4 regions of the Acidovorax sp. SDU_ACID1 genome follow, and region 2 is predicted to be linked to each of the others. Evidence: predicted binding sites of a transcription regulator. Region 2 holds the regulator's gene; each other region holds the start of a gene.
What was found. Region 2 encodes FNR, which switches genes on or off when oxygen is low (the NO sensors DNR and NnrR bind a similar motif). Its sites were predicted from a motif close to TTGATNNNNATCAA; they were not measured.
Positions count from the first base shown of each region.

Region 1: AAG689_RS10250 (OmpW/AlkL family protein) is a predicted target of FNR. The motif match lies at 1,829-1,842, and genes of this name have one in related genera.
Region 3: cobA (uroporphyrinogen-III C-methyltransferase) is a predicted target of FNR. The motif match lies at 3,416-3,429, and genes of this name have one in related genera.
Region 4: azu (azurin) is a predicted target of FNR. The motif match lies at 3,488-3,501, and genes of this name have one in related genera.

Region 1 is NZ_CP152342.1:2,090,449-2,095,533, forward strand. It holds gene egtD (L-histidine N(alpha)-methyltransferase) at 1-978, opposite strand, end outside; gene AAG689_RS10250 (OmpW/AlkL family protein) at 1,139-1,756, opposite strand; gene AAG689_RS10255 (DUF808 domain-containing protein) at 1,872-2,849, opposite strand; partial or broken gene AAG689_RS10260 (GntR family transcriptional regulator) at 2,950-3,614, opposite strand; gene pcaC (4-carboxymuconolactone decarboxylase) at 3,771-4,169, shown strand; gene AAG689_RS10270 (NAD(P)-dependent oxidoreductase) at 4,181-5,044, shown strand.
Region 2 is NZ_CP152342.1:2,897,942-2,903,026, reverse strand. It holds gene ccoP (cytochrome-c oxidase, cbb3-type subunit III) at 1-748, shown strand, start outside; gene ccoG (cytochrome c oxidase accessory protein CcoG) at 830-2,272, shown strand; gene AAG689_RS14315 (FixH family protein) at 2,332-2,613, shown strand; gene AAG689_RS14310 (hypothetical protein) at 2,729-3,016, shown strand; gene fnr (fumarate/nitrate reduction transcriptional regulator Fnr) at 3,042-3,764, opposite strand; partial or broken gene hemN (oxygen-independent coproporphyrinogen III oxidase) at 3,960-5,085, shown strand, end outside.
Region 3 is NZ_CP152342.1:1,596,451-1,601,535, reverse strand. It holds gene AAG689_RS07915 (phosphoethanolamine transferase) at 1-973, opposite strand, end outside; gene rng (ribonuclease G) at 1,004-2,491, opposite strand; gene cobA (uroporphyrinogen-III C-methyltransferase) at 2,536-3,351, opposite strand; gene AAG689_RS07900 (cytochrome D1 domain-containing protein) at 3,564-5,085, shown strand, end outside.
Region 4 is NZ_CP152342.1:2,277,261-2,282,345, reverse strand. It holds partial or broken gene AAG689_RS11120 (NAD(P)/FAD-dependent oxidoreductase) at 1-1,033, shown strand, start outside; gene AAG689_RS11115 (putative motility protein) at 1,046-1,252, opposite strand; gene AAG689_RS11110 (dihydrolipoyl dehydrogenase) at 1,318-2,742, opposite strand; gene AAG689_RS11105 (YigZ family protein) at 2,831-3,418, opposite strand; gene azu (azurin) at 3,581-4,036, shown strand; partial or broken gene AAG689_RS11095 (YgiQ family radical SAM protein) at 4,111-5,085, shown strand, end outside.

The DNA.
Region 1 (5,085 bases), 810 kb from region 2:
GCCGCGCGGGTCGGTCCAGTGGCGGGTTTCGCCGAAACCCGCCTCGCGCAGCAGCGCGGTGAAGGCGGGCAGCGGGTACTTGTAGCTGTTCTCGGTGTGGATGCGCTCGCACGCGGCGAAGTCGCGCCCGCCGCCAGGCCAGCGCACGCGCTGCGGCCCCATGGCCTCCAGGTGCATCTCGATGCGCGAGGCGGCGGCATTGAAGAAGGCACGGTGGCGCCACTGGCGCGGGTCGAAGTCGCTGCCGATCAGCCGGTTCACGTGCGCCAGCACGTTGCGGTTGAACTCGGCGGTGACGCCGGCCGCGTCGTCGTAGGCGGCCTCCAGCACCGCCACGTCCTTGGGCAGGTCGATGCCGATCAGCAGCCCCCCGCCGTCCAGCGCCAGCGCGTGCATGTGCCGCAGCAGCCGCAGCGCCTGCGGCGGATCGAAGTTGCCGATGGACGAGCCCGGGTAGAACACCAGGCGCCGCTCGCGCGGAATGTCTGGCGGCAGTTGCACCCCGGCGGTGATGTCGCCGCCCACCGCGCGCGCGTCCAGCCCGGGCAGCGCCGCGCGCAGCCGCGCGACGGCACCGTGCAGGAAGTCCTCGGAAATGTCCACGCCCACGAAATGCGAGGCCCGCAGCCTGCGGCACAGCAGCCGCGCCTTCTCGCAGCTGCCCGCCCCGGGCTCGATCACCACGCCGCCCGTGCCCGCCGCGCGGGCGATGTCGCCGCCATGCTGGCGCAGGAGCGCGTGCTCGGTGCGCGTGGGGTAGTACTCGGGCAGGCCGGTGATGTCCTCGAACAGCTCCGAGCCGCGCTGGTCGTAGAAGTATTTGGGCGAGATGCTTGCCGCCGCATCCTGCAGGCCTGCCGCGATGGCGGCCCGCTCGGAGGGAGAGGCCCGCGCGTGCGCGCCTCCTGGGGGCAGCGCGCCGAGGGCGGCGCGCCCGCTGTCGATGGATGTCGTGGGGTGGTTCTGGACGGTGGGCATGTCGGTCCAGCGTAGTCCCCTGCCCCTTCGGCGCCGGGCAAGCCAAGACGCCCCGCGCTTGTAGGACAGGGCCGCATCGCCCGCCTCATAAAAAAGGGCCGGCACCCTGCGGCACCGGCCCACCCCACCATGAAGAACTGAAAAAATGCGCTGTGTTTTTTTAGAAGCGCCAGCCCAGGCCCACGCCGGCCAGCACCGGGTTCACCTTGAACGTGCCCACCTTGTTGCCGGCGGAGAACACGTCGGTCTTGATGAACACCTTCTTGACGTCGAAGTTCAGGTACAGGTTCTTGGACAGGGGAATGTCCACGCCCACCTGCAGCGCGCCGCCCCAGCTGTCCTTGTCGATGGAGGGGTTCAGCGCGGCCTGCACGGCCGGGTCGAAGCGCACGTTGGAGAAGCGCGTGTAGTTGATGCCGGCGCCCACGTAGGGCTTGAAGCCGCTGAAGTTGGTGAAGTGGTACTGGGCCAGCAGCGTGGGCGGCAGGTGCTTGAGCGAGCCGATCTTGCCCAGGCCATTGGCGCGCAGGTCGTGCTTCTGCGGGTAGGTCAGGATCAGCTCGGCCGCGATGTTGGGCGTGAAGAAGTACGACACGTCCACTTCGGGGATGACCTTGTCGTTGATCGACAGGCCCAGGCCCGTGCTGTCCTTGTTGGCGCTGTCGAGGTTGACGGCGCGCGCGCGCACCATCCAGGAACCTTCAGCGGCCTGCTGCGCGAAGGCAGCGCCGGAGGTCATTGCACACAGAACGGCCAGGGCCAGAAGATTCTTTTTCATAGGGCTGAATGTGGTTGTTGAACGGGGACGGCCCCCGTGCAGCTATTAAGCCTATGAACCGTCAGGTCAATGTTGCCGTAGATCAAACCTTCGCTGCGCTGCAGCATGACGCAGCTCAACGGCCGCGCAGGCGCCCCAGCAGCGTCCATGCAGCGAGCACCACGGCCCCCACCGCCATGCCCGCCAGCGCGTTGAGCACGTGGGGCAGCACGACCGCCCACAGCCCGCCCAGCGGCCACGTAACCGCCGCCTGGCCCGCCGCTTCCACCGCATGGTGCAGCGCCGGCACGCCGTGCACCACGATGCCGCCGCCCACCAGGAACATCGCCGCCGTGCCCGCCACCGACAGCCCCTTCATGAGCCACGGCGCCGCCGCCACGATGCCGCGCCCCAGCGCGCGCGCCGCGCTGCTGGCCCGGCCGCTGAGCCACAGGCCCAGGTCGTCCAGCTTCACGATGCCCGCCACAAGGCCATAGACGCCCAGCGTCATCAGCACTGCGATCCCCACCAGCACCGCCACCTGCTGCGCGAACGGCGCGCCCGCCACCGCGCCGAGGGTGATGGCGATGATCTCGGCCGAAAGGATGAAATCGGTGCGCACGGCGCCCTTGACCTTGTCCTTCTCGAACGCGGCCATGTCCACCGCCGGGTTGGCGCTGGCCTTGGCGTGGCTCTCGTGCTCGGCCTCGTCCTCATGGGCGCTGTGCAGGAATTTGTGCGCCAGCTTCTCGCAGCCCTCGAAACACAGGAACGCGCCGCCCACCATGAGCAGCGGCGTGACGGCCCAGGGCGCGAACGCGCTGATGAACAGCGCGGCAGGCACCAGGATCGCCTTGTTCACCAGCGACCCCTTGGCCACGGCCCAGACCACGGGCAGCTCGCGGTCCGCGCGCACGCCCGTCACCTGCTGGGCGTTGAGCGCCAGGTCGTCGCCCAGCACGCCGGCCGTCTTCTGCGCCGCCACCTTGGTCATGGCCGACACGTCGTCCGCCATCGCGGCGCTCTTCTTGGCGGCCACCTTGGTCATGAGGGCGACATCGTCGAGCACGGTGGCGATGTCGTCGAGCAGGGTCAGCAGGCTGCCAGCGGCCATGGGGGCGTTCCTTTCAAGAAGCCCGGATTGTGAACGTAATCGGGCTCCAGCGCTTGTGGGACAAGCGCTGACAGCTATTGTTTTTGCAACTTGGCGTCCATCACGCATGCATGCTCTGCATCACGCTCTCGGCCGCATGGCGCACGTGCTCCTCGCACAGCCGCGCGGCGGCGTCGGCATCGCGCGCCTCGATGGCATCGACGATGGCGCCGATCTCCCGCAGCGTGCGCGGCAGGCGGCCCGGCTGGGCCATGGAGATGCGCCGCAGCACCGTCACGCGGTTGTTCAGCTGCTTGAGCATCTGCCCGGCCACGAGGTTGCCGCAGCCTTCCAGCAGGATGTCGTAGAACTGGTTCTTGAGCGTGAGCACCGCGGCCCGGTCCTGCTGCGGGTCCAGCGCCTGCAGTTCGGTCAGCTTGGCACGCAGCGCGGCCGCTGCGGGGGCGTTGCATGCTCTGCGAACCCCCTGCCCGCCAGGCTTTCCAGGCTGGCGCGCACGGCGTAGATGTCGCGCACCTCGCTGGCGGAGATGCTGGTGACCTCCGGCCCCTTGTGCGGGACGATGGTGATGAGCCCTTCGGCCTGCAGGTGCTGCAGCGACTCGCGCAGGCACGAGCGGCTCACGTCCAGGCTTTCGCACAGTTCCCGCTCCGACAGCTTCTGCCCGGGCGCGAACACGCCATCGAGGATGGCCGTGCGCAGTGTCTGCGTCGTTCTCTGGCGCAGCGAGGTTTCTTCGCGGGGGACACGCAGCGTGGGGTTCATGGGCACCTGGAGTAGGAATGGCTGACAGCAGGATTGTCTTACACGAAAACCCACCGTAGTGCCATTCCCATTTTCACTCAATCATATTGTCTGACAATCAGAATATATTTTCTCATCCGCTGCATGCCGCAGCCCTTTACCTGGAGCTCCCGTCCCATGACCCGTCCCTACGCCCCCAAGAACCAGGCCCTGTTCGACCAAGGCCTCGCCACGCGCCGCGCGGTGCTGGGCGCCGAGTACGTCGATGCCTCGATCAAGAACGCCACCGACTTCAACATCGACATGCAGGAACTGGTCACCCAGTACTGCTGGGGCGACGTGTGGAACCGCCCGGGGCTGGACCGCAAGACGCGCTCCTTCCTCAACCTGGCCATGATCTCGGCGCTCAACCGCCCCCACGAGCTGAAGCTGCACGTGCGCGGCGCCATCAACAACGGGCTGACCAAGGACGAGGTCAAGGAGGTGTTCCTGCAGGTCGCCATCTACTGCGGCGTGCCTGCCGCGATCGATTCCTTCCGCGTGGCATCGGAAGTGTTCAAGGAAATGGACCTCTGAAGGAGCCGCATATGACCCGTATCGGATTCATCGGCCTGGGCATGATGGGCCGCCCCATGGCCCACCTGCTCCATGCCGCGGGGCTGTCGCTGGTGGTGCGCGACGCCAACCCGGACGCCGCCGCGGGCTTTGCGGCGGAACACGCGGGCGTTGCCATCGCGCAGGACGCCGCGGCATTCGCTGGCTGCGACGCGGTGATCACCATGCTGCCCAACTCGGACATCGTGGACGCGGTGGTCCGCGAGCTGGCCCCGCACCTGCGGAGCGGCGCCTGCGTCATCGAGATGAGCTCCGCCGACCCCGTGCGCACGTGCGCCCTGGCGGCGCTGCTGGCCGAGCGCAGCGTGGCACTGATCGACGCGCCGGTCTCGGGCGGCGTGAAGAAGGCCGTCAACGGCACGCTGGCCATCATGGTGGGCGGCGACGCGGCGGTCTTCGCTCGGCACCGGCCCTTGCTGGAACGCATGGGCCAGGCCATCACCCACGTGGGGCCGGTGGGCGCAGGGCACGCGCTCAAGGCGCTGAACAACTACGTCTCCGCCGCCGCGCTCATCGCCACGGCCGAGGCGATCCATGCGGGCACGGCCTTCGGCATCGACCCGGCGACGATCGTGGACGTGATCAACGCCTCCACCGGCAAGAACAACACCACCGAGAACAAGGCCCACCAGTTCATGCTGAACGGGGCGTTCAACTCGGGCTTCTCGCTGCTGCTGCAGGCCAAGGACGTCGGCATCGCCGCCGCGCTGGGCGAGTCGCTGCAGGTACCGATGGCGCTGGCGCAGCAGGTCAGCGCCATGACGTCCGAAGCCTCGCGACGGCTGGGTGCGGGCGCCGACCACACCGAGCTCTATCGGTTCGTGGCCCCTGCCTGACCGCACCCTCTTCCTCTTTCCCCTTCGTCCCATGCGACAAG
Region 2 (5,085 bases):
CAACCCCATGCCCCGCTGGTGGATGTGGCTGTTCGTCATCACTCTCGTTTTCGGTGCCGGCTACCTGATCGCCTATCCTGGCCTGGGTACCTTCAAGGGCCAGCTGGGCTGGACCCAGCTGGGTGAGTACCAGGCTGAGGTCGACAAGGCTTCTGCGGAACTCCAGCCTCTCTATGCCCGTTTCGCCAGCATGAAGACCGAGGAAATGGCAGGCGATGCGGCGGCCATGGCCATCGGCGAGCGCTTGTTCATGAACAACTGCGCGCAATGCCACGGTTCCGACGCGCGCGGCAGCAAGGGCTTCCCCAGCCTGGCGGACGGCGACTGGCTGTATGGCGGCGCGCCCGACCAGATTCGCCAGACCATCCACGACGGCCGCGTGGGTGTCATGCCCCCCATGGCTGCAGCGGTGGGCTCTCCCGAGGATGTGCGCAACCTCTCGCACTATGTGCTCAGCCTGTCGGGCAGCCCGCATGACTCGCTGAAGGCATCGCTGGGCAAGTCGAAGTTCACGGCGTGCGCTGCGTGCCATGGCATGGACGGCAAGGGCAACGTGGCTCTGGGTGCCCCCAATCTGACGGATGACATTTGGCTGCACGGTTGGGGCGAAGCCGCCATCACGGCTATGATCAACAACGGAAAGACCAACGAGATGCCGGCACAGGCCGGCAAGCTGACCGACGCACAGATCAGCGTGCTGACAGCTTACGTGTGGGGCTTGTCCAACAAGGCCGGCGCCGCGCGCTGACGCCCCTCCACCGGCCGGACACCCCCTCATGGGGTGCCGGCCGTTTTTCATGCGGAAGCCGCTTCCCAAGAGATCCCCACCATGAAGCCAGCCGAAGGCCAGCCCCGCAAGGTGATCCCCATCGCACCTGCCGCGGCAGATAACTCGCAAACCGAAGTTGTTTCGCTGTACGAGGCGCAGAAGAAGATCTATCCCCGTTCCATCAGCGGCATTTTTGCCCGGTGGCGGTGGGTCATGGTGTTCCTGACGCAGTTGATCTTCTACGGGTTGCCATGGTTCGAGTGGGGCCAGCGCCAGATGGTGCTTTTCGACCTCGGTGCCCGGCGTTTCTACATCTTCGGGCTCGTGCTCTATCCGCAGGACTTCATCTACCTGACGGGCCTGCTCATCATCTCGGCCCTTTCGCTGTTCCTGTTCACCGCTGTCGCAGGGCGCCTGTGGTGTGGTTTCTCGTGCCCGCAGACGGTCTACACGGAAATGTTCATGTGGATCGAGCACAAGATCGAAGGGGATCGCAGTGCCCGCATGCGCCTGGACAACGGACCGTGGACCTTCGAGAAGGTGTGGAAGAAGTCGCTCAAGCAACTGGTCTGGATTGCCGTGGCGTTCTGGACAGGGTTTACCTTCGTGGGATACTTCGTTCCCATTCGCGAACTGGGCAGCGAATTGCTGGCGCTCCAGGGGACGTGGCAGATTTTCTGGGTGCTCTTCTACGGTTTTGCCACCTACGGCAATGCGGGCTACCTGCGCGAGCAGGTGTGCAAGTACATGTGCCCCTATGCGCGCTTCCAGAGCGCCATGTTCGACAAGGACACTTTGGTCGTGACGTACGACCCTGAGCGCGGTGAGCCGCGCGGGCCACGCAACAAGAGCATCGATCACAAGGCGAAGGGACTCGGCGACTGCATCGACTGCACGCTGTGCGTGCAGGTGTGTCCTACGGGCATCGATATCCGGGAGGGCCTGCAGTATGAATGCATTGGCTGCGGCCTCTGCGTGGATGCATGCAACACCGTGATGGACAAGATGAAGTACCCGAGAGGGCTGATCCGCTTCTCTACGCAGAACGGCGTGAAGAACCATTGGACGCAGTCGCAGATGCTCAAGCGCGTGCTGCGTCCGCGCGTGCTGATCTATACGGCTGTGCTGGCCTTGCTGTGCGTGGGCATGCTGGCCAGCCTCGTGGTGCGCACGCCGCTCAAGGTGGACGTGGTCCGCGACCGCGCGGCACTGTCCCGGATCGTGGCAGGCGGCAAGCTGGAAAACATCTACCGCTTGCAGATCATGAATGCCACCGAAGGCACGCAGCGCTACCGTATCAGTGCGCGCGGGCTGGAAGGGCTGGAAGTCGCCTCCGAATCGGAGATCGATATCGGACCGGCCGAGTCGCGCTGGGTGGCAGTGCGGCTGCAGGTGCCCTATGGTTCTGCCGCGCCCGGGTCGCACACTGTGTTTTTCGACATCCAGGCACAAGGCGATAAAGCGCAGGTGGCCGAGAAGTCGGTGTTCCTGGTACCCCGCTGATGGGCTTGCCAGGTGGTTATGTTCAGGTCAGGCCTCCTTATGGGGCCAAGGAGTTTCCCATGCCCGCAGTCCCATCCATGAATGAATCGCCAGTGGCGCAGCCTTGGTGGAAATATGGCCATGTCTGGCTGGTGATCGCCGGGCCGGTGATCGTGGTGATCGCTGGCTTCGTGACGCTGTGGCTCGCGATCCGGCAGCCCGACCCTGTATTGGCGGAAGACTATTACCAGCGTGGCCTAGAGATCAACAAGACGCTCCAGCATTCCGAGGCCAGCATGGCCCCTGCGATAAAGGGCCGCAACCATGCCGCCACGCCCCTCGAGGACCAGCCTCGCCGGTGACGCGGAGCCGCATCCGAAAAGAATTGATGCAGGTAAGGGGAATCGAGAGGTCGGGTACTCTTTGCACGCGCAGGGCATGATGCTAGGCTGTCACCATTGCAAGGAGGCACGCGAAATGTGGACGCAGCGACTGATGTGGATTGCCTGGCCCGCCTTTCTGATGGCAGGGGTCATGGAAATGGTGGTGTTTGCCTTCGTGGATCCGGAGGCATTGCACTGGTTCGACCAACCCATGAACCTATCGCGGCAAGGCGTTTACACCGTTGCCTTCTTCATCTTCTGGTTGGTGATCATGGCGTCGAGTGCATTGACGACCATGCTGTCCCTCTCGCCGTTCGAGGTCAACCGCTGTCCTGTGCCCAAGGGAGACCGTCCCCTGGACTGCGCAAAGTATTCGTCCTGAAGACGCGGGCCGCCTGCAAGGCGGTTCAGTGGCAGGCTTGTTGGCTGTTCACGATGCGTTTCAGGGCATCGGTGTCCACGATGCGGACATGCCGCTGCTTGACTTCCACGATGCCTTCTTCCACGAATTTCGAGAATGTACGGCTCACGGTTTCCAGCTTGAGACCGAGGTAGCTGCCGATTTCCTCACGCGTCATGCGCAGGACCAGTTCCGACTGGGAAAATCCCCGCGCATGCAGGCGCTGCACCAGATTCAACAGGAAAGCCGCTAGACGCTCCTCGGCGCGCATGCTGCCGAGCAGGAGCATGACGCCATGTTCACGCACGATCTCGCGGCTCATGATCTTGTGCACATGGCTCTGCAGTGCCGTCACTTCGCGGGAGAGCTCTTCAATGCGGTCGAAGGGCATCACGCAGACTTCTGCATCCTCGAGCGCTACGGCGTCGCAGGTGTGCCTGTCGTTCACGATGCCATCGAGGCCGATGATCTCCCCGGCCATCTGGAAGCCGGTGACCTGATCGCGTCCATCCTCCGTGGCGACGCAGGTCTTGAAAAAGCCCGTGCGGATCGCAAAAAGGGAAGTGAAGGCTTCACCGTTGCGAAACAGCGTGCCGCCTCGCTTGATCTTGCGGCGGATGGCCACGATTTCGTCGATGCGTTGCAATTGCTGGTCGTTCAGCCCCAGGGGCATGCAAAGCTCGCGCAAGTTGCAGTTGGAACACGCAACTTTGATGGTCTGCAGATTCATGTGCACGGGCGCCCTGTTCATGTGGCTAGCTTACCTCTGAAACCCCTGGAGGCGGAAATGCCGCAGGGAATTGACCGACTTTGAGCCGAAATCAAATTGTCGCTATCCTGACCCCGTGAGTGCTTGATTAAAGTCAAGGACGAGCCGGGGTCTCTGCGGCACAGTGGATAGTCAGATACAAGGAAAATTTTCCCCATGACTGTTGTCACCACCGAGCTCTTGCGTCGCTTCGATGTGCCTGGGCCGCGCTACACCTCCTACCCGACGGCGGACCGTTTCGTGGAGGCTTTTGGCGAAGAAGAATACATTCTTGCGCTGCAGCAGCGCCGCGTGGGTTCGGCGGCCAAAGCGATGCCATTGTCGCTGTATGTGCACATCCCGTTTTGCGAGTCGCTGTGCTACTACTGCGCATGCAACAAGATTATCACGCGGCACCCGGAACGGGCGGAGGTCTACCTGCGCTATCTGAGTCGGGAGATCGACCTGCATACGGCCCATTGCGGTGTCGGGCAGCACGTCAGCCAGTTGCATCTGGGAGGGGGACGCCGACATTCCTGTCCGACGAGGGGCTGCGCGAGCTCATGGGCATGCTGCGCCGCAGCTTCGTGCTGGCGCCTGGGGGCGAATATTCGATTGAAGTGGATCCGCGCACGGTCGACGAGCAGCGCCTGGCTCTGCTGGCGGAACTGGGCTTCAACCGGCTCAGCTTCGGTGTGCAGGATTTCGACCCCGAGGTGCAGAAAGCGGTGCACCGCGTGCAGCCCGCGGAGAAGGTATTCGCCCTGGTGGCGAGCGCCCGCAAGCTGGGATTCGAGTCGGTCAACGTGGATCTGATCTACGGTTTGCCACGCCAGACTCCGGAGTCCTTCGACCGTACGCTGGAGCAGGTCACCCAGTTGCGCCCGGACCGCATTGCGCTCTACGCGTATGCCCACCTGCCCGAGCGGTTCAAGGCGCAGCGGCGCATCGTCTCCGCCGAGTTGCCCATGGCATCGGCCAAAGTGTCCATGCTGGCCCGCTCCATGGATGTCTTCATGGCTAGCGGCTATGTGTACGTGGGCATGGATCATTTTGCCTTGCCGGACGACGCTCTGGCCGTGGCCAAGCGCCAGGGGCGCCTGCATCGCAACTTCCAGGGCTACAGCACCCAGCCTGACTGCGACCTGATCGGCCTGGGCGTCTCGGCCATCGGCCGCATCGGCGCTACCTACAGCCAGAACGTCAAGACCCTGGACGAATACTACGACGCGATCAACCAGGGGCACCTGCCCGTTGTGCGCGGCTTGGCGCTGACCCGTGACGATCTGATACGCCGTGCGGT
Region 3 (5,085 bases), 1.3 Mb from region 2:
GCGTCTGCTCCACGGCCACGTCGTCGTGGTTGCTCACCCACCAGACCTTGTAGCCCGCCGCGCGGGCGAGCGCGAGCAGGTGGGGCGGCGCATCCTGCCGGCCCAGGCCGCCGAAGCCGAAGATGTTGCGCAGCGCGGGCAGCGTGCTGGCATCGGCGGACCAGGCGTGGCGCAGCGTCAGCATCTGGTCGCCCAGCTGCCGCACCTGGGTTTCCAGACGGTGCGTGGTGGGCCTGGCGTAGCCGTAGAGCGACATGTTGTCCCGGTTCACGCTGTCCCCGAGCACCATCACCACGGTGGACGGCCCTTCCCTGGCCACCGACGGCGCCGCGGCGCGCGCCCGCGCCAGCTCCGCGCGCCGGAACGCCTCCTGGTCCCCCAGGGTGCCGCGCAAGGCCTGCACGGACTGGCTCCAGCCGGCCCAGAAAACGACAGGGTGCAGCCGGCGCCACGGCTTGCTCGCATACCCCAGGGCGCCGACCAGCAGGCCCACGGCCAGCAGCACCACAAGGCCGCGGGACAGCCGGCCCGTGCCCTGCGCGCCGGCCTGCGCGGCCAGGCGCCAGCTCCACGCGCCGGCTGCGGCCAGCCCCGCCAGCCACAGCAGCAGCGTGCGCCAGTGCGCCTGCAGGTACTCGCCCGTCTCGCGCGCATTGGTGTTGGCCGCGGCACCGAGCACCAGCGAGCTGTCCGGCGCGGATTGGTAGGCATCCAGCAGGAATCCCCGGGCCGCGCCGTCCAACGCGAAGCACATGAAGCCGGCCCACGCCAGCACGCGCCGCCATCGCCGCACCGCCGGGCTGCGCACCGGCCAGGCCAGCCAGGCCATGAGCGGCAGGAACAGGATGAGCAGTTGCGCCACGCGGCGCCCGTCGTGCCCCAGCACCACGAACACGGCCGCGAGGCCCCAGAGACATGCCAGCGCCCCGCGGGCGCGCAGCGGCGCCGCGGCGCCCGTGGTCGATCCAGACACGAAAGATGCTTTCCCGGAAAAACGGCCGCTTCAGAGCAGGACGATATCGTACTGCTCCTGCCCCATCGCGTTCTCGGCCTGCAGCGAGATCGGCTTGCCGATGAAGTCCGACAGGCCCGCGAGGTGCTGGCTTTCCTCGTCGAGGAACAGCTCCACCACCTTGGGCGAGGCGATCACGCGGAACTCGCGCGGGTTGAACTGGCGCGCCTCGCGCAGCACCTCGCGCAGGATGTCGTAGCACACGGTGCGCGCGGTTTTCACCTCGCCCACGCCATGGCAGGTGGGGCACGGCTCGCAGAGCATGTGGGCCAGCGACTCGCGCGTGCGCTTGCGCGTCATCTCCACCAGGCCGAGCTGCGAGAAGCCGCCCAGCATGGTCTTCACGCGGTCGCGCGCGAGCTGCTTGCGGAACTCCGCCAGCACGGCCGTCTTGTGGTCCTCGCGCAGCATGTCGATGAAGTCCGCGATCACGATGCCGCCCAGGTTGCGCAGCCGCAGCTGGCGCGCGATGGCGCCGGCGGCCTCCAGGTTGGTCTTGAAGATGGTGTCGTCGAAGTTGCGCGCGCCCACGTATCCGCCGGTGTTCACGTCGATGGTGGTGAGCGCCTCGGTCTGGTCCACGATGAGGTAGCCGCCGGACTTGAGCTGGACGCGCCGGCCCAGGGCCAGGGCCACCTCCTCGTCGATGGCGAACAGGTCGAAGATCGGACGCTCGCCCTTGTACAACTGCAGCTTGGAAGCCGCGGCGGGCATGAATTCGCGCCCGAAGGCGGCCAGCAGCGCGTGCTGCTCGCGCGAGTCGATGCGGATGGACTGCGTTTCCTCGCTGGCGATGTCGCGCAGCACGCGCTGCAGCAGGCTCAGGTCCTGGTAGAGCAGCGACGTGGGCGGGCGGCTCAGGGACGCCTGGCGGATGCCCGTCCAGGTCTTGCGCAGGTAGGCGATGTCTTCGGCCAGCTCCTCGTCGCTCGCGTCCTCGCCGTTGGTGCGCAGGATGAAGCCGCCCCCGCCGCCCGCGGCCTTGTCGCCCACCAGCGCCTGCAGGCGCGCGCGCAGGGCGTCGCGCTCGTCGGCCGGGATCTTCTGCGAGACGCCCACGTGGTCGTCCTGCGGCAGGAAGACGAGCAGCCGCCCGGCGATGCTGACCTGGGTGGACAGGCGTGCGCCCTTGGTGCCGATGGGGTCCTTGATGACCTGCACCATGAGCGACTGGCCCTCGAACACCTGCTTCTCAATCGGCACGGGCGGCTCGTTCTTGCGCGCGAACATGGGCGCCTCGCCGCCCTCCTGGCGGTGCCACACGTCGGCCACGTGCAGAAAGGCGGCCCGCTCCAGGCCGATGTCGATGAACGCCGACTGCATGCCCGGCAGCACGCGCGAGACCTTGCCCAGGTAGATGTTGCCGACCAGACCGCGTTCCAGAGTGCGCTCCACGTGCAGCTCCTGCACAGCGCCGTTCTCCACCACGGCCACGCGCGTCTCCTGCGGCGACCAGTTAATCAGAATGTCTTGTTGCATGGGCTTCGCCAAGTGAAGCCCGGATGATGCCCGAAACCGCCCGCTCAGGCGGCCATGGCCTGCAAGCCCTTGAGCAGTTGCGGGCGCAGGGCCACCACCCCACCCACCACGATCAGCGCGGGCGGGCGCACGCGGTGCTGCAAGGCGAGCCGCGGCAGGCTCTGCAGCGTGCCTTCGATGCAGCGCTGCCCCGGCAGCGACGCCTGCTCCACCAGCGCCGCCGGCGTGTCCTGCGGCAGGCCGTGGCGCACCAGCTCGGCGCAGATCACGGGCAGGTTGCCGATGCCCATGTAGATCACCACCGTCTGGCGCGGGCGCGCCAGCGCCTGCCAGTCCAGCGCCACTTCTCCGTCGCCCTGCAGGTGGCCGGTGGCGAACACCAGCGTGGCCGCATGGTCGCGGTGGGTGAGCGGGATGCCGGCGCAGGCGCCGGCGCCCTGGGCGGCGGTGATGCCGGGCACCACGTCGAAGGCGATGCCGGCGTCGGCCAGGGCCTGCGCCTCCTCGCCGCCGCGGCCGAAGATGAAGCCATCTCCTCCCTTGAGGCGCACCAGGCTGCGCCCGCTGCGCGCCAGCCGCAGCATGAGGTCGATGATGGATTCCTGCGGCAGCGTGTGATGAGCGGCCTCCTTGCCCACGTAGATCAGGTCGGCATCGTCGGCCACGTAGCGCAGCACCTCCTTGCCCACCAGGTGGTCGTAGAGCACCAGGCGCGCGCCGCGTAGCGCCTTCACGGCGCGCAGCGTGAGCAGTTCGGGGTCGCCGGGGCCGGCCCCCACCAGGGTCACGCGCCCGGGACCGGCGTTCGCCCCGGCGGCGGGAGGCGCTGCGAACCAGCGCGCGTCTTCTATGAAGCTCATACAGGTCTTCTTTCTTCGCGGATCGTGGTGGTGCCGATTGTTCAAAGGCCCCGTGCTTCCGTCCTTGAACCAGTTCAAGGACAGGCGCGCGGGCCGGCGCGACGATCACAGCCACTCGCATGAAGAGGGAATGGACAGCGACCTCGCGAGAGGGCCCGCGGCATCCGCCGGGGGACCACCCATGCGCTGATCCGTGACGCAGAGGACCCACAATGACAGCAAAGAGGATCGCCAGGCTGGTCGCGCTTGCCGCCGCCACCCTGGTGTCGGCCACCGCGATGGCGCAGGACGCCAAGCCGGTCTCCGAGGCCGAGAAAAACTACCAGGCCGGCGGCTCGCCTCTGGCGGATGTGCCCATGCACCAGAGCACGAACCCCAAGGCGCCCGCGATGACGCAGGCCGAGTTCGACCGCGCCCGCCAGATCTATTTCGAGCGCTGCGCGGGGTGTCACGGCGTGCTGCGCAAGGGCGCCACCGGCAAGGCGCTCACGCCGGACATCACCCTGGGCAAAGGCACGGACTACCTGAAGGTCTTCATCGCTTACGGCTCGCCCGCCGGCATGCCCAACTGGCTGACGTCGGGCGACTTCGACGAGGCCACCGTGGATCTGATGGCGCGCTACGTGCAGCAAGACCCTCCCACACCGCCGGAGTTCTCGCTGGCAGACATGGAGAAGTCGCGCAAGGAATACGTGCCCGTCGCCCAGCGGCCCGCGAAGAAGATGAACAACTACAACATCAACAACATCTTCTCGGTCACGCTGCGTGACGCGGGCGAGATCGCGCTGATCGACGGCGACACCAAGCAGATCATCAACATCGTCAAGACCGGCTATGCGGTGCACATCTCGCGCCTGTCGGCCTCGGGCCGCTACCTCTACGTGATCGGCCGCGACGCACGCCTGAACCTGATCGACCTGTGGATGGAAAAGCCCGACAACGTGGCCGAGATCAAGATCGGCCTGGAGGCCCGCAGCGTCGAGACCAGCAAGTTCAAGGGCTGGGAAGACAAGATCGCCATCGCCGGCACCTACTGGCCGCCCCAGTTCGTGCTGATGGACGGCGATACGCTCACGCCGCGCAAGATCGTCTCCACCCGCGGCATGACCGTGGACAACGAGTACCACCCCGAGCCGCGCGTGGCCGCCATCGTGGCCAGCCACCAGAAGCCCGAGTTCCTTGTCAACGCCAAGGAGACCGGCAAGATCTGGATGGTCGACTACACCGACCTGGAGAACCTCAAGACCACGCAGATCGACTCGGCCAAGTTCCTGCACGACGGCGGCTTCGACGCCACGCGCCGCTACTTCCTGACCGCCGCCAACGCGTCGGACAAGATCGCCGTGGTGGACACCAAGACCAGCAAGCTGGCCGCGCTGGTGCCCGTGGGCAAGATCCCGCACCCGGGCCGGGGCGCCAACTTCGTGCACCCGAAATTCGGTCCGGTGTGGTCCACCTCCGGCCTGGGCGACGAGAGCATCGCCATCATCGGCACCGACCCGGCCAGGCACAAGGCCAACGCCTGGAAGGTGGTGCAGTCGCTCAAGGGCCAGGGCGGCGGCTCGCTGTTCATCAAGACGCACCCGAAATCCACCAACCTGTGGGTGGACACGGCACTCAACCCCGACCCGAAGATCAGCCAGAGCGTGGCGGTGTACGACATCAAGGACCTGGGCAAAGCGCCGCAGATCATCGACATCGCAGGCTGCGCCAACCTCAAGGACGACGGCGCCA
Region 4 (5,085 bases), 620 kb from region 2:
CGCGAGGCGCAGCCCGGCTACCACACCACCGGGCGCTCGGCGGCGCTGTACTCGGCCACCTACGGCACGCCCCGCATCCGCGCGCTGACGCGGGCCAGCCGGGCGTTCTACGACGCGCCGCCGCCCGAATTCGGCACCGCGCCCATCCTCACGCCGCGCGGCGTGGTGTTCCTGGCGGGGCCGGACCAGATGGACCTGCTGGCGGCCGCGCCCATGCCGAGGCGCTGCCGCGCAACCCCCAGGTGCGCCTGCTGGCGCGCGAGGAACTGCTCGCCATGCTGCCCTGCCTGCGCCCCGAGGCCGTGGGCGGCGGCCTGAGCGAGCCCGGCGCTGCCGACATCGACGTGCACACCCTGCACCAGGGCTACCTGCGCGGCCTGCGCCAGCGCGGCGGCGAAGTGCGCACGCATGCGGAGGTCACGGGGCTGCAGCGGCAGGCAGAGGGCTGGCGCGTCACCCTGGCGGGCGGCGAGACGCTGGCGGCCGGCGCCGTGGTCAATGCCGCCGGCGCCTGGGCCGATGCGGTGGCCGGCCTGGCCGGCGTGCCGCCCATCGGCCTGGAGCCGCGGCGGCGCACCGCGTTCACCTTTCCCGTGCCGGCGGGCATGGACGCCACCGGCTGGCCGGCCGTCATCGGCATCGACGAGGGCTACTACTTCAAGCCGGACGCGGGGCAGCTCCTGGGCTCGCCCGCCAATGCCGACCCGGTGGCGCCCCACGACGTGGTGCCGGAGGAGCTGGACGTGGCGCTGGGCATCCACCGCATCGAGGAGGTCACCACCTTCACGATCCGGCGGCCGTCCCATGCCTGGGCAGGGCTGCGCTCCTTCGTGGCCGATGGCGATCTGGTGATCGGCTGGGACAACCACGTGCCTGGCTTCTTCTGGCTGGCGGCGCAGGGGGCTACGGCATCCAGAGCGCGGCGGGCGCGGCGCTGCTCGCGCGGCAGCTCGCGCTGGAGGAGCCTTTGCTGCCGTGCCTGGCGGACGAGGGCATCACGCGCGATGCGCTCTCGCCCGCGCGGCTGCGTTGACGCGGGCGCGCGTCAGGCGTAGGTGTCGAGCTGGTGGCCCAGCGGGCCGGCCGGCGTGGAGGCGGGCGGCTGCGGCACGGCCTCCAGGAGCGTCATGGCGGCGCCTGCCTGCGCCTGCATCGCCTTCTTGAGCACGGCCACCTGCAGGGCGTCTGACGTCTCGCGCTGGTTCTGCGCGGCGGCAGTGTGGAGGATGGAGGAGGTCAGGGCGATGTCCATGGGTGGGCCTGTGAAAAGCGCAGGGGCAACTCTTTGTATCGGCAGTTCGCCGTTCTTCTTGAGGACTAGTCGAGCGCGCTGGAGCCGAAGGCCTCGCAGTCCGACAGGTCGGAATCGCTCGCGGGCGCCAGCTGCCGGGCGGCGTCGCGCAGCGCCGTGCGCAGGCCTTCCTCCAGCACGGGGTGGTAGATGGGCATGCGCAGCAGCTCGTGCACCGTGAGTTCGCGGTCGATCGCCAGCGCCAGCAGGTGCGCGAGGTGTTCGCCCGCGGGCGCGCACATCTCCGCGCCCAGCAGGCGGCCGGTGCCGGCCTGGGCGTAGAGGCGCAGCAGGCCGTAATTGTGCTGGGCCACGCGGGCGCGGCCCTGGCGCGCGAAGTCCACCTCGCCCACTAGGTGGGGCTGCCCCTTGAGCTGCGCGTGGCGCAGCCCCACGGCGGCCGCGTTGGGCTGGCTGAACACGATGGACAGCGGCGTGCGCCGGCGGAACCGCCGGGGCGGCTCGCCCTGCGCGGCCAGCACGGCGTTGATGCCCGCGATGTGCCCCTCGTCGGCGGCCTCGTGCAGCAGCGGGCGGTCGCGGTCGGCGTCGCCGGCGATGAACACCGGCAGGTGGCCGACCTGCAGGGTGCAGGGCTCGATCGGCGGCAGGCCGTGCGCGTCCAGGGGCACGCCGAGCGTCTCCAGCCCCAGGCATTCCAGGTTGGGCTGGCGGCCCATGGCGGCCAGCACCTGGTCCACCACCACCGGGCCGGCGTCGTTGCACACCTCGATGCCGCCAGCCACCTCGCGCAGGCGCACCTCCCCGTCCACGCTGATGATGAATTCCTGCTTGAGCCGCGCGAGCAGGGCGTCGTTGACCGCCGGGTCGCCCAGCCCCGCCACCTGGGCGCGGGTGCCGAACGCGGCCACCTCCAGGCCCAGGCGCGCCAGGGCCTGCGCCAGCTCCACGCCCAGCGGCCCCAGGCCGACGACGGCCACGCGCGGGCCGAGCGTGGGCTGTTCGAACAGCGTGTCGGTGGTCAGGATGCGGTCGCCGAACGCCAGCCACTCCTGCGGCACGATGGGGCGCGAGCCCGTGGCGACGATGATGCTGCGCGCCTCGTGCACGCGACCGTCGATGTCCACGCGCGCGGGGCCGAGCAGCCGCGCGCTGCCGGACAGGGCGTGCGCGCCCGCGTCGCTGGCGCGCAGCGTGCCGGCCACGAAGTCGTCGCGCAGCGCGCGCACGCGCTCCAGCACGGCCGCGATGTCGGCCGACAGCCCCTGCGCGCCGCGCAGGCCGAACGTGTCGAACGTGTGCCGCGCATGAAAGGCGTTGGCTGCTTCGATCAGCATCTTGGAGGGCATGCAGCCCACGCGCGCACAGGTCGTGCCCCAGGGGCCTTCGTTGACCAGCAGGAAGCGCTGCGTGCGCTTGCGCACTTCGCGCAGCGCCGCCAGGCCGGCGGAGCCGGCGCCGATGATGAGGGTGTCGAGGTCCGAACGCATGGGCAGGCCTTGCAAAAAGCCCTTGGGCGGGCGACCCGGGCAGTGTCGCCGCAGGGAGGCGGCCGGGCTGTAGGCCTGCAGGCCGAAGTCAGTCCGGCAGCCAGGCCACGCGCCCGTGGCCCAGGTCGTTCACCCGTGCCACGAAGCCTTCCGCCTGCGGCTGCGGCAGGCGCAGGTGCAGCTCCACCAGCGTGCCGTGGGACACGTCGAGCAGCTGCGCGCCCGCGGCCTCGATCTCGCGGCGCAGCAGGCCTTCCAGCGGGTAGGGCACGCTGCAGCGCAAGGTGCTCTGGCGCTGCAGCGGGATCTTCTCGGCCTGGAGCAGCGCTTGGGCCACGGTGTCGGTATAGGCGCGCACCAGGCCGCCCGCGCCCAGCTTCACGCCGCCGAAGTAGCGCACCACCGTGGCCAGCACGCCTTCCAGCTCCTGGTGGCGCAGCACGTCCAGCATGGGCCGGCCGGCGGTGCCGCTGGGCTCGCCGTCGTCCACGGCGGCGGACTGCCCTCCCGCCAGCAGGGCCCAGCAGACGTGCGCGGCGCCCGGGTGCTGCTGCCACAGCGCAGCCACCACGGCCTGGGCGCCGGCGCGGTCGGCCACGGGCTGCACGCAGCCGATGAAGCGGCTTTTCTTGATGACGAGTTCGCTGTGGGTGGGCGCCAGGAGGGTCTGCGGCATGACGCGGGGACTGTACCGCCAATGCCGGGCCGGCCAGCGCGGACCCGCCCGGCACACCTGTTTGCGGAATTGACATGCATCAACAGGGTGCGCGCCAGGAATGCCTATGATTGATAGTCGTTCTCATCTATTGAGCCCGTTTTTTACGAAGGAGAAAAGCACATGACCCGATACTGGAAGCCTCTCGCGCTGGCGCTGGCCCTGTCCGCAACGGCACCCGCATGGGCCGCCGACTGCGCGGTGGAGATCGAAGGCAACGACGCGATGCAGTTCAACAAGCAGGCGATCAGCGTGCCTGCCAGCTGCAAGCAGTTCACCGTCAAGCTCAAGCACGTGGGCAAGCTGCCCAAGGCCGCCATGGGCCACAACTGGGTGCTGACCAAGACCGCCGACATGCAGGGCGCCGTGACCGACGGCATCGCCGCCGGCGCCGCCAAGGACTACGTGAAGGCGGGCGACGCGCGCGTGCTGGCGCACACCAAGCTGATCGGCGGCGGCGAGACCGATTCGGTGAGCTTCGCCACCAGCGCGCTCAAGGCCGGCGAGTCCTACAGCTACTTCTGCTCCTTCCCCGGCCACGCCGGCATCATGAAGGGCACGCTGACGCTGGCCAAGTAAGGCCCGGCCGTCCTTGTGGCGGGCAGGGAAAAGGCCAGGCACCTAAAATGCCCGGCCCCCACGAAAGCCCGCCGATGAACGCCCTCGTAGACGTTTCCTTCTTCCCGCGCGACGCCAAGCCCCTCACGAGCTACCGCCCGTACTGGGCCAGGCGCTTCGGCACGGCCCCCTTCCTGCCCATGAGCCGGGCAGAGATGGACCAGCTCGGCTGGGACAGCTGCGACATCGTGCTGGTCACGGGCGACGCCTACGTGGACCACCCCAGCTTCGGCATGGCCGTGATCGGCCGCGTGCTGGAGGCGCAGGGCTTTCGCGTGGGCATCATCGCGCAGCCCGACTGGCACAGCAGCGAGGCCTTCCAGGCGCTGGGCAGGCCCAACCTGTTCTGGGGCGTGACGGCGGGCAACATGGACTCGATGATCAACCGGTACACGGCCGACCGGAAGATCCGCAGCGACGACGCCTACACCCCCGGCGACGTGGGTGGCAAGCGCCCCGACCGCGCGGCCATCGTCTACAGCCAGCGCTGCCGCGAGGCCTACAAGGACGTGCCCATCGTCCTGGGCGGCATCGAGGGGAGTCTGCGCCGCATCGCGCACTACGACTACTGGAGCGACAAGGTGCGCCGCTCCATCGTGGTGGACAGCAAGTGCGACCTGCTGCTGTACGGCAACGCTGAGCGCGCGCTGGTCGAGGTGGCCCACCGTATCGCCGCGCGCGAGCCCATCGAGCAGATCACCGATGTGCGCGGCACGGCCTTCGTGCGCCGCGCCTCGGGCGGCGACTGGTTCGAGATCGACTCCACCAGCGTGGACGAGCCCGGCCCGCTGGCCCCGCCTGTGAACCCCTACATGACCACCAGCGAGCAGGCCGCCGCCCAGGGGCAGGGCTGCGCCAAGGAGGATGCTCCTGATTCGGGAGCTGCCAGCGCTTGCCAGACAAGCGCTACAGGCCAAAATGGCATTGAAAAGGTGGTGCAGTTCCTGCCCCCCGCGCGCGCCAGGGGCGCGCAGCCGCCGCGCGAGCGGACCGTGATCCGCCTGCCCAGC